DNA from 2 places in the Actinoplanes sp. CA-051413 genome. Region 2 is predicted to be linked to the other one. Evidence: riboswitches for the same ligand, from Rfam matches in the RefSeq annotation. Region 2 holds a riboswitch; the other holds the start of a gene.
The links. Region 2 has a riboswitch for FMN ahead of ribD (bifunctional diaminohydroxyphosphoribosylaminopyrimidine deaminase/5-amino-6-(5-phosphoribosylamino)uracil reductase RibD). Riboswitches for the same ligand answer to the same signal wherever they lie in the genome.
Positions count from the first base shown of each region.

Region 1: another riboswitch for FMN. It lies ahead of ACQP2Y_RS26215 (nicotinamide mononucleotide transporter family protein); the one in region 2 lies ahead of ribD (bifunctional diaminohydroxyphosphoribosylaminopyrimidine deaminase/5-amino-6-(5-phosphoribosylamino)uracil reductase RibD).

Region 1 covers NZ_CP192100.1:5,554,562-5,560,629, forward strand. The annotation lists gene ACQP2Y_RS26195 (hypothetical protein) at 1-661, shown strand, start outside; gene ACQP2Y_RS26200 (glycosyltransferase) at 722-2,806, shown strand; gene ACQP2Y_RS26205 (glycosyltransferase) at 2,803-4,086, shown strand; gene ACQP2Y_RS26210 (YciI family protein) at 4,139-4,408, opposite strand; FMN riboswitch at 4,560-4,688, shown strand; gene ACQP2Y_RS26215 (nicotinamide mononucleotide transporter family protein) at 4,758-5,474, shown strand.
Region 2 covers NZ_CP192100.1:7,159,276-7,165,343, reverse strand. The annotation lists gene ACQP2Y_RS33680 (RsmB/NOP family class I SAM-dependent RNA methyltransferase) at 1-890, shown strand, start outside; gene ACQP2Y_RS33675 (sulfotransferase family protein) at 939-1,577, shown strand; gene ACQP2Y_RS33670 (septum formation family protein) at 1,583-2,449, opposite strand; gene rpe (ribulose-phosphate 3-epimerase) at 2,527-3,204, shown strand; gene ACQP2Y_RS33660 (GGDEF domain-containing response regulator) at 3,201-4,235, shown strand; FMN riboswitch at 4,297-4,479, shown strand; gene ribD (bifunctional diaminohydroxyphosphoribosylaminopyrimidine deaminase/5-amino-6-(5-phosphoribosylamino)uracil reductase RibD) at 4,614-5,669, shown strand; gene ACQP2Y_RS33650 (riboflavin synthase) at 5,669-6,068, shown strand, end outside.

The DNA of each region.
Region 1 (6,068 bases), 1.6 Mb from region 2:
GCGTAGGCGTGCCCTCAGCGGGCCGGCCCTGCGGGACCTGCTGCCCTGGCTGCCGACGCTGCTGGGCGTCTGCGCGCTGATCGCGCTGCTGATCATCGCCGCGACCCGCTTCACGTCGTCCCCCGAGGTCCGTGCTGTGCCGCCGGCGCCGCCGTTCCTCCCCACGCCGGCCCAGACGCCGGAGATGCCGATCCTCGAGCCGTCCTCCGCGCCTGCGTCAGCCCCGCCGAGCGCCCGCCCCGGCTCGCAGATGCGACCGGCGACGGCCACCACCTCGCCGCGGCCCGCTCGCAGCTCGAGCCGGGCCACCACCGCCCCGGCGCCTGCCCCCGGCCCGGTGAGCGGCCGGTACCGGCTGGTCGACTCGTACGACAACGCGTTCATCGGGGAGGTGCTGGTGGCCAACTCGTCCGGGCGGGACAGCGACTGGCGGGTCGAGCTGCGGTTCCCGCCGGCCGTCGGCGACCTGATCACCTCCTGGGTCGAGTCGGCCCCGCAGGCGACCCTGCGCCGCTCGGGGGACAGCTTCATCTGGTCCTCCGGCGTGCCGGTCCCTGCCCGCGGGCAGGTCGCGCTGCGTTTCCACTTCTCCCGTTCCGGCTCGGGCAACCTGCCCTCGGCCTGCACCGTCAACGGTCAGGGCTGCTCCGGCCTCGGGTGACCCCGATCTCATCGCGGCCCCGGGTGCATCCACCACCGGGTCCGGCACCGAAGCCTGGTCATGCCCCCCACTCTGTCCTCGGCATTGCGGCAAGTGCGCCAGGCTCCGCGCCTCGTGGAGGTGCTCGGTGACGGCGTCCGCGCCGCCGCCGCGGTGGGCGGGCCCGGCACCATCGGCCTGCTCCGGGAGGCGATCGCCGGCCCGGACGAGCTCACCGCGGTCGCTGCCGTGCACGCGCTGGGTGCGGTGGACGACGACGCCGCGGGCGCGGTGCTGTCCCAGTTGCTCCGGCACCCGCGCGGTTTCCTGCGGGAGCACGCCTCCTGGGCTCTGATGACGCAGTCACCGCGCACCGACGCGATGGACCCGCTCGTGGCGGCCGTGGCGGCGGGCGGCTTCGCCGGGATGCTGGCCCAGCGGACCCTCGCCCGGTGGGACGCCACCGGCGGGCTCCGCGAGGTCGCGGTGCTCGCCGCCCTGCTGGTGGCGCTGGCCGGCGAGCGGGACACGCCGGCCCGTACCCGGCTGGTGGAGACGCTCGGGCTGCTCGGCGGTGAGCACGCCGGGCGAGCGGTCGCGGAGATCGCGCTCGACCTCACCGAGCCGCTCCCGGTCCGGATCGCCGCCACGGCTGCGCTCAGTGACCGCCCGGGCGACCTGGCCGCGGCGCGAACCGTCGGCGAACTGCTCGCGGCGGGCGGCGAGCTCGGCGCGGTGGCCCGGCTTGCGGCCTTCGACCTGGGACTCGTGTCGGCCGGGGCTGGGTGCGTACCGGAGGACGGCCTGACCGTCGCTCAGCTCTTCCTGCACGCCGACCTGGACCGGGAGCTCAGCCGGGCGGGAGCCGGCGACAACGGCGGCATCGCCACGCTGCTGGTCCGTCTCGGCGACGCCCTCGCGGCCGAACCCGGCATCGCCCGGGCCTTGACCCTCTCCCGGGGCACGGCGACCGCCGCCTTCGACGCGCTGCGGCCCGGCCCCGGTCACCAGCTCGCGGCCGTACCGCTGCTCAGCCCGGCCGTCGGCGCGGCGGCGGCCTGGCCCACCTGGGTCGCGGCCCGCCGCGGCATCCGCCGGCTGTTGCGCGCCCACCGGGTCGACCTGCTGCACCTGCGGATGGCCGACGTCGGCAGCCTGGCCGCGGCCGAGGCGGCCACCGAGCTCGGCATCCCGGTCGTGTTCACGCTGGCCCCGGACCCGCACGGCGCGATCGACGCGCTCGACCGCAGCGGCGCCCTGGACCGGGCCGGCTTCGGCGCGATGGACGAACGCGAGCACTTCTGGTTCCGTTCGCGCCTGGTCCGGCGGCTGACCGCCGACGCGGCTCACGTCGTGCTCTTCCCGCGCCCGCGGGTCCGCGACGACCTGCGCCGCCTCGTAGGCATCGACGTCGGCGCCGAACCGGACCGCTACACGGTCGTGCCTGAGGGCATCGACCTCACCGTCATCGAGGCCGCCGAGACGGCGGCGGAGCCGGCCGAACTGGCGGCGCTGGTCGCGGCGCTGCCGCCGCACCGGCAGGGGCTGCCGCTGGTGCTCAGCGTCGGGCGCCTGCACCGGGTCAAGGGCATGGCAACCCTGGTACGCGCCTGGGCCGACCACCCCCACCTGTGGCAACGCAGCAACCTGGTCCTCGTCGGCGGCGACCTGAGTGACCCGTCCCCGGATGAACGCGAACAGCTCGACCAGATCGCCGCGATCGTCGCCGGCAGTCCCGCCGCGGACGGCCTGCTGCTGCCCGGCCACCGCCCCAACGACGAGGTCGCCCGCTGGCTGGCGCTGGCCCGTGCGGGCGGATCCCCGGCGATCGGCCCCGGCGGCGTGTACGTGTGCGCCAGCCTCAAGGAGGAGTTCGGCCTGGCCCTGCTCGAAGCGCTCGCCGCGGGCCTGGTGGTGGTCGGACCGGACGCCGGCGGACCGCCCACCTACATCGAGAACGGGCACACCGGACTGCTCGTCGACACCAGCAACCCGGCCGCACTCGCCGCGGCCGTGACCGCCGGGCTTGATCTTGCGGCCGCCCCGCACCAGGCTGCGCGGGTGGACCGGGCCCGGGAACGGATCCGGTCCGGCTTCACGGTCAGCGCGATGGCCGCCGCCCTGCGCACGATCTACACCGCCGTGACCAAGGAGGTCGACCCGTGACACTGCTGGTGATCAGCCCGGACTACGCCTCACACCTGCTGCCGCTGGTCACCCTCGCGACCGCCTGGCGGGACGCCGGCGAGCGGGTGGTGGTCGCAACCGGCCCGGCGACCGCCCCGATCGTGCGGGCGGCCGGCTTCGCCTGGACCGATCTGCCGCTGGGCCGCGGCTCCAACCCCGGCGTCATCCGGGCGGAGCAGCAGCCCGCCGGCGAGGACGAGGCACTGCGCGGCTTCTTCGCCGCGACCCGGCGCGGCCTGGTCGAGACGCTGCTCTTCCAGGCCCGGGCCCGGCGCGCGGACCTGCTCTGGGATCCGGTCGGCCGCGCGTACGCGGTCCGCGAGGCGGTCGCCGCGGTACGCCCGGACCACGTCATCGTGGACCACCTCGCGTTCAGCGCCCGCCTCGCCCTGTCGGCGGACCGGGTGCCGCACGCGGACGTGGTCCTCGGGCACCCGTCGGCGCTGCCGGTCGGCGGTGAGGTCTACGGCTTCCCGACGGACTGGCCGGCCGCCTTCACCCCGGCGCCCGCCGAGCTGGCCGAACTGCACAAGGCCTGCCGCGACGTACGGGCCGCGTTCACCGCCGAGTGGAACGTGGCGTTGCGCAGCCTGTCCCGGACGGCGCCGCTGGTCTCCGACGCGCTCGCCGAGCACGGCGACCGGCTGCTGTTCAACTACCCGGAGGCGCTGCACGACCCGGCCCGTACCGCGCTGCTGCCCCCGCACGTCTTCCTCGGCTCGGCGGTGCGGACCGAGACGGTGCCCGACGACATCCGGGCCTGGCTGGACGCGGACGACCGGCCGGTGGTCTACGTCAGCTTCGGCAGCTTCCTGTCGGCCCGCGGCGACGTGTTGGCCACGGTGCTGACGGCGCTGCGCTCCCTCGACGTACGGGTGGCGGTCGCGACCGGCTCGGCCCGGGACCTCCCCGAACCGGGCAAGGACTGGCTGGTCCGCGACTTCCTGCCGCAGACGGCACTGCTGGCCCGGGCCGCGCTGGCGGTCACCCACGGCGGCAACAACAGCGTCACCGAGGCGCTGACCTTCGGCGTACCGATGCTCGTGCTGCCGTTCTCGACGGACCAGTTCGCCGGGGCCGCGGCCATCGAGCGCGGCGGGGCCGGCGTGGCTCTGGACCCGAACGCGGCGTCGGCCGCCGACGTGATCGACGCCGTACGGGATGTGCTGGCCGGCACCGCGCCGGAGGTCGCCGCGCAGCTCGGTGTGCAGCTGCGGACGACTCCCGGAGCGGTCTCGGCCCGCCGTGCGCTCTGCTGATTCGCCCTCGCCGTCCCTGTTCGCCCTCGCCGTCCCTGTTTTTGCGTCGCGGTCAGGTCAGGACCTCGTCCCATTCGCGGATCTCGTAGGAGCGGACCACGCCCTCCAGGACGAACGGGTCCCCGGCCACGAAGGCCTCGGCGGACTCGCGGGTCGGGAAGATGGCCATCGAACCCTGGTTCACCGGGTCGCCGAAGGTGCCGACCATGAGGATGTCGCCGCGGTCGTGGAACTGCCCGATCCGGCTCTGGTGCGCCGGAAAATGCAGCGGCGCCTTCTCCATGACGTCCTCGGCCGGGGTGTAGAACAGCACATACTTCACGACGCCAACTCCTTGGTCCGGGCTTACGTTCGTCTCGACTAACCGTAAGCTACGACTTACGGATCTTCCGCGCAAGCCCCTCGTCGCTCGCGATGCAGGTCACATCTCCAAGGCGGTCGATGGGATTACGATGAGGCTCAAGTGACACGTTCAGCGCGCTCCGGGGTCGGTGCAATTCCGAACCGGCGGTGACAGTCCGCGACCCGACCGCAGCCGGCGGCCGGTTGACCCGGTGAAACTCCGGGACCGACGGTGAAAGTCCGGATGGGAGGCGGCGCGCGGACGGTACGGCTATCCGCGTGCGCGGTCCTCCCCGGCGTGCACCTCTGTCCCCCCGGAGGTGCAGACGGTGCACTGGCTCGATCAACTGCTCACCGCGTTCTACGACGCCAAGTGGCAGGTAACCGACTCCCAGGCCATCTACTGGCGAGAAATAGTCGGCAATGCGTTCGGCCTCGGCTCAGCCCTGTTCGGCCTGCGCCGCAACTGGTGGGCGTGGCCGGTCGGCATCGTCGGGAATGTGCTGCTGTTCACGGTGTTCCTGGGCCAGGCTCTCGGCAACGACCAGGGCACTCCGCTGTACGGCCAAGCATCGCGGCAGGTCTTCTTCATCATCACGAGCGTGTATGGCTGGTGGCTCTGGCGGCAGAACAGGCACTCGGCCGGTGGGGCTGCGGTCGTACCGCATTGGGCTTCCGGGCGGCAGCGGGCTCTGTTCATCCCTGTTGCGTTGGTCGCGGTCGTGCTGTGCTTCTACGCCTTCCGGGGCATCGGGGCGGGGTTTCCGGTTCCTTGGTGGTATTACCTGGCCGATTCGTGGATCTTTGTCGGGTCGATTCTGGCTACTTATGCCATGGCTCGGGGGTGGGTCGATTTCTGGCTTTGCTGGATTGCCGTCGACCTCGTCGGGGTGCCGGAGTTGCTGCATTTCGGGTACTATCCTTCGGCGATTCTCTACGCCGTTTATGCCGGGTTTGTGATCTGGGGTTTTGTGGTGTGGTTGCGCATTTCTCGTCGCGAGGAGCCTCCTCGGGTTGATTCTCCCGCTATGGAGACCGTGGGCTGAGCCGGATTTTCTTGCGGTGGACGGTTGGAGGCCGGGGGTGACCAAGAAGGCGGTAAAGCATCTATGCCGTCTTGGTCACCCCCGGCCTCCAACCTTGCATGGTTTCCACTTGGGGCCAGGATTTTGGTTGCTCGCTGCTGGTTGCAGCGCTTCGTGAGTGGTCCCCTTGCGATTGGTGGTCTGGCTGCCGCGCTGTGGGCGCGGTAGGGGATTTCTGTCGGGCAGGCCGGCCTTGGTGGTGGGTCTTGCGTACGCACCTCGCCGGTTTCGGTGATTGCTTGGTGGGCGACCGGCACGGCGGCGGCCTCATCCGACGCCTGTTGCACGCCCCCGTCTGAGTGGCGGCCAATTCGCCGTCATGCCTCCGACGCCGGCATGCCTCCAACGCCGGCTTGCCGTCGATGCCGCGATCTCCGTCCACGGCAGAGCACCAGCTCAGCCAGCGTCACCGTCACCGTTACCTGCAGCCTTGCCGATTTTTTAGGCGCTGTTGAAGGGCGACGTTGCGGTCCGCCGGGCAAGGTGGTGCGGTCGTTGGTGGTTGCGGTGGCTCGTCCGTTGCGTTGTGGGCGGGCCGTCGCTGGGGTATTTGCG
Region 2 (6,068 bases):
GGATCATCCGGTCGTTCGCCGAGGCCCTCGGTGGCGACCTGGAGGACACCGCCCGGCTGCTGATCGAGGACAACCAGCCGCCGACCGTGCACCTGTGCGCGCGGCCGGGGCGGTCCGACGCGGTCGAGCTGGCCGACGAGGTCGAGGGTGTGCCGGGCGCGTTCTCGCCGTACGCGGTCTATCTCAACGGGGGTTCGCCGAGCGAGCTGGCGGCCATCCGCGAGGGCCGCGCCCACGTGCAGGACGAGGGTTCGCAGCTCGTGGCGGCCGCGCTGCTGGCCGCGCCGATCGAGGGCCAGGACAACCGGTGGCTGGACCTGTGCGCGGGTCCGGGCGGCAAGGCCGGGCTGCTGGGTTCGATCGCCGCGCTGCGCGGCGCCGAGGTCACCGCCGTCGAGGTCGCCGACCACCGGGCCCGGCTGGTCGAGCAGGCCACCGCCGGACTGCCGGTCACGGTGCTGCCGACCGACGGCCGTACGGTCGGGCGCGACCCCGACCTGCCGGAGGAGGGCTTCGACCGGGTGCTGGTCGACGCGCCCTGCACCGGGCTGGGCTCGCTGCGCCGGCGTCCGGAGTCGCGCTGGCGGCGTACCCCGGCCGATCTTCCGCCGTTGACCCGGCTCCAGCGGGAGCTGCTCGTGGCCGCGCTGCGGGCCGTGCGTCCCGGCGGCGTGGTCGCCTATGTGACCTGCTCACCGCACATGGTGGAGACCCAGGTGACCGTCACCGAGGGCGCCCGCCGCAGCGGCGTGGAGGTCGACTTCGTGGACGCGCGCCCGTTGCTGCCGCCGGGCATGCCGAAGCTGGGCCCGGGGCCGACGGTGCAGTTGTGGCCGCACCGGCACGGCACCGACGCGATGTTCCTGGCGGTGCTGCGTCGCACGAGCTGAGTGCCTTCTGCACTGTCCCGGTCAACAAAGTCCGGTATAAAGATGGACATGGATGTCATCGGGGCAGGTTTCGGCCGTACCGGCACACTCAGCTTGAAGATCGCGCTCGAGATGCTGGGCCGCGGGCCGTGCATGCACATGCTGCCGCTGCTCGACGATCCCGAGCGGGCGACTCTGTTCGCCCGGGCCGCCGAGGGTGACCTCTCCAGCCTCGACAAGGCCTTGGAGGGGCACCGCTCCACGGTGGACTGGCCGGGCACGTACTTCTGGCGGGAGCTGACCGAGAAGCATCCGGACGCCAAGGTGGTGCTGACGGTCCGCGACCCGCAGAAGTGGTACGACAGCGCGCACAGCACGATCTTCCAGGCGGCGCGGAGCGCGCCGCGCGAGGGCGACGACTCCGTGACCGCAGGCCTGGCCATGGTCCGGTCGCTCATCTGGGAGGGCACCTTCGGCGGCCGCTTCGCCGACCGGGAGCACGCCGTGCGGGTCTTCACCGAGCACAACGAGGCGGTGCGCCGCGAGGTCCCGGCGGACCGGCTGCTGGAGTTCGAGGTCGCGCAGGGCTGGCAGCCGCTCTGCGACTTCCTCGGTGTCCCGGTGCCGGACGCGCCGTTCCCGCGAGCCAACGACAGTGCGACCTTCCAGGCGCGGATCCGGGAGCGGCAGAGCGCCGGCAAGCTGTAGCGCCCTCAGTCCACGGGCAGCACCGAGGGGCCCGCGCCCTTCAGTGAGCGGGTGAAGGTCCGCTTGGCGAAGTACACGAAGCAGCGCACCCGGCGCTCGCCGGACAGCCATTCGGTGCGCGTCGGGTTGTACGAGATCCAGCCGGTGCGGTACTGCATGTCCGAGTCGTCCGGCAGTTTCGTGAACTTGGCGATCACCCCGCGGCAGCCCGCCGCGCTGCGCTCGGTGCCGGACTCCAGTGCCGCGTAGGTGATCTCCGGTGCTTTCCACAGCCCGGCGAACTCGGCCCGGTGCCGCTCGTCGCACGGCACCGGCCGCATCGTCGTCACCGTCTCGCCGTCGACCGTCGGGTTGAAGCAGCCCAGCTTGAGCGGTGACGGGCCGGCCAGTTCACCGGCCAGGCTGCCGGTGCGGCTGGTCCGGCTCTGCCCGTCGAGGTCGGCGGTCGTGACGTCGCAGCGGAACCAGCGCGCGCCGCCCGACCAGCCGGCTTTGGTCGGCCACACCACCTGCACGGCCACCCGGGCGGTGCGCCACGGCCCGCCCAGGAAGCCGGCCGCCTGCTCCGAGCACTCCTTGAACGCGGCCCGGGCGCCCGCCGTGCCGGCAGCCGGGACCACATCGGCGTCCGCCGCGGTGCCGACGTGGAAGGTCTCCGAGACGTGCAGCTCGGCGCAGTCCACCGGCCGGTAGTCGTCCAGGGCCGCGGTCGCCGCCAGCATCTCGTGGCACTGGCCGGTGGCGGGCCGGAAGGGAGCCGGCGACGAGGGCATCCGCCAGTCGTCGGTCAGGTCGCCGTCGGTGCCGTCCGGTGGCGCGCCGGAGCAACCGGCGGTGAGCAGCACCGCCAGCAACACCGCCGTGCGTCGCATAGAACCCTCCGGGACCCGACTGAAGGCAGTCCCCAGGAGTATCCCGGGTGACGGCAAACAGGCCATACACTTCACCGGTGGAGTCATCGCCGATCATCGCCCCCAGCATCCTGGCCGCGGACTTCGCGCACCTCGCCACCGCGGTGCACGACATCGAGGGCGCCGCCGACTGGGTGCACGTGGACGTCATGGACAACCATTTCGTCCCCAATCTGACCATCGGCCTGCCGGTCGTGCAGAGCCTGCGCAAGGCGACCGCCATCCCGTTCGACGTGCACCTGATGATCACGGATCCGGAGCGCTGGGCCCCCGGGTACGCGGAAGCGGGGGCGTACAACGTGACGTTCCACGCCGAGGCCTGCGAGAACCCCGTGGCCCTGGCCAAGACGCTGCGCGCGGCGGGCGCCAAGGCCGGCCTGGCCATCGACCGCGACACGCCCGTCGAGCCGTATCTCGAGCTGATTCCCTATGTGGACACGGTGCTGATCATGACGATCAAGGCCGGGTTCGGCGGGCAGAAGTTCATGCCCGAGATGCTGGAGAAGGTGCGTGACGTGCGCCGCCGGATCAAGGCCAAAAACCTGGAGGTACGCCTCGAGGTCGACGGTGGCATCGCCGCCGACACCATCGAGCAGGCCGCCGAGGCCGGTGCCGACGCGTTCGTCGCGGGCACCGCGGTCTACGGCGCCGAGGACCCCGCCGAGGCCTGCCGCAAGCTGCGCGCCCTGGCCGAGCGTTCGATGGTGCACGCATGAGCACTGGAGTGGTCCGGCACAAGGTGGACGCCAGCGCCGGCGAGCCGGAGGAGCGGCCCGACCTGATCCTGGTGGTCGACGACGACGAGGACATCGCCAGCTTCGTCGCGTTCAACCTCAAGGTGCACGGCTTCGAGGTGATGCGGGCCCGCGACGGCCTGCAGGCCCTCGACATCATGGAGACCCGCCGACCCGACCTGGCCGTGGTCGACTGGATGATGCCGCACATGAACGGCGTCGAGCTGACCCGCCGGCTGCGCGCCGAGCCGCTGACCTCGGCGCTGCCGGTGATCATGCTCACCGCCAAGGGGATGAGCGTCGACAAGGTGGTCGGCCTCACCGCCGGCGTGGACGACTACCTGGTCAAGCCGTTCGACACCGCCGAGCTGATCGCCCGGGTGTCCTCGACGTTGCGCCGTAACAAGGAGTTCCGCGAGGTCTCGCCGCTGACCGGCCTGCCCGGCAACGCCCGGGTGCGCCGGGAGATCGCGGAGCGGATGCGCAGCGGCAAGGACTTCGCCGTCGGATACATCGACATCGACCGGTTCAAGAGCGTCAACGACGTGTACGGGTTCGACCGCGGCGACGAGTTCATCACTGCGCTGGCCGGCTGCCTGCACCGGGCGGTGGCCGCCACGGGGCGCCCGCCGATCTTCCTGGGCCACATCGGCGGTGACGACTTCGTCTTCATCTGCACGCCCGAGCAGGTGCTGCCGCTGACCAAGCGCACGGTGACCGACTACGAGAAGCTGGCCGACCAGCTCTACGACGCCGAGGACGCGGCGCGCGGCTTCATCGAGGTCCCCGACCGCCGCGGCAACAAGCAGCGGGCCCACTTGGTCACCTTGAGCATCGGCGTAGCCCAGGGCACCGCCGAGGGGCGCCGTTTCAGCGACCCGCGCGAGGTGGTCGCGGTGGCTTCGGAGATGAAGAAGGTGGCCAAGAGCCAGCCCGGCTCGTTCGTGGCGATCGACCGCCGCCGCGCCGACTCCGAGGACCCGGAGGATCCCTCGTCGGGCGTGGGTCTGTGACGTGGATCGCCCAGCAGGTGGCAACCCGCGATTCGCGTGCAAGACTCATGGGTGACCCACCACGCGCTGGCGGGACTCGGTGAAATTCCGAACCGGCGGTAATGCCCTGCTCCGGCAGGGCTGAGCCCGCGACCCGGACGTCGATACCAAGACGGACGGTGGATCTGGTGAGACTCCAGAGCCGACGGTTGAGCGGACGGCCTCGGGCCGACTGCTCAGACAGTCCGGATGGGAGACAGCGCGCGGGAGCAGGATGAGGGCTCGTCGCGGCGTGTCCTCACCGGGGCGGCGCGAAGCGTCCCCTCATGTCCTGTTTCTGCTTGTCTGTTCTCTCTCTGTTCGGCGCGTGACCGCACCGCGCATGGAGAGGGAACGCAGATGGTCACCGACGACGAGGCAATGGGCCGGGCGATCGCGCTCGCCGCCCGCGGCCTCGGCACGACCAGCCCCAACCCGGTGGTCGGCTGCGTGCTGCTCAGCGCGGAGGGCGAGGTCGTCGGCGAGGGCTTCCACGCGTACGCGGGCGGGCCGCACGCCGAGATCGTCGCCCTGGCCCAGGCCGGTGAGCGCGCCCGTGGCGGGACGGCTGTCGTCACTCTCGAGCCCTGCAACCACACCGGCCGCACCGGCCCCTGCGCGCAGGCGCTGATCAACGCCGGCATCATCCGGGTGGTCATCGCCGTCGACGACCCCACGCCCGTGGCGGCCGGCGGGGCGGCGACCCTGCGCGACGCCGCGGTCCGGGTCGAGACCGGGGTGGGCCGAGCGCCGGCCGAGGAGGGCAACGTCGCCTGGCTGACCGCCGTACGCCGCGGCCGGCCCTACGTGACCTGGAAGTACGCGGCGACCCTGGACGGGCGTTCCGCCGCGGCGGACGGCACCAGCCAGTGGATCACCTCCGCGCCCGCCCGCAGCGACGTGCACAAGCTGCGCAGCACGGTCGACGCGATCGTCGCCGGGGTCGGCACCATCGTCGCCGACGATCCCCAGCTCACCGTGCGCGACCTGCGGGACGGCAGCCTGGCCATCAAGCAGCCGTGGCGGGTCGTCGTGGACTCCTCCGGGCGTACCCCGGCCACCGCCCGCATCCGCGACCAGGCCGCACCCACCTGGATCGCGACGGCGGCCGAGGTCGGCACCGGCCCCGACGGCCGGGTCGACCTCGCCGCCCTGCTCACCGAGCTGTACGCCCGCGGCGTCCGCGCCGTGCTGCTGGAAGGCGGCCCCACCCTGGCCGGCGGCTTCCTGGCGGCCGGCCTGGTCGACAAGGTCGTCGGCTACATCGCTCCCAAGATGCTCGGCGCCGGCCAGCCGTCCCTGGTCGGCGCGGGCGTCACCACCATCGCCGAGGCCATCGAGCTGGACCTCGTCGACATCGCGCGGGTCGGACCCGACCTGCGCTTCACCGCATCGCTCCGAGCCAAGGAGGCCTGATGTTCACGGGAATCGTCGAGGAACTGGGTGAGGTCGTCTACCTCACCGACGCGGGGGGCGACTCGGCGGTGATCGCGGTGCGCGGTCCCGTCGTCACCTCCGACGCCCGCCACGGCGACTCGATCTCGGTCAACGGCGTCTGCCTGACCGTCATCGACAACGTCGACGGCGTCTTCACGGCTGACGTCATGGGCGAGAGCCTGCGCCGCTCGTCGCTCGGCGTGCTGACCGCGGGCAGCCAGGTCAACCTGGAACGCGCCGCGACCGTCGGCTCCCGCCTCGGCGGGCACCTGGTGCAGGGCCACGTCGATGGCGTCGGCCGGATCGTGGCCCGCGAGCCCGCCGACGAGTGGGAAGTGTTGCGCTTCTCGCTGCCGAGCGAGCTCTCGCGGTACGTGG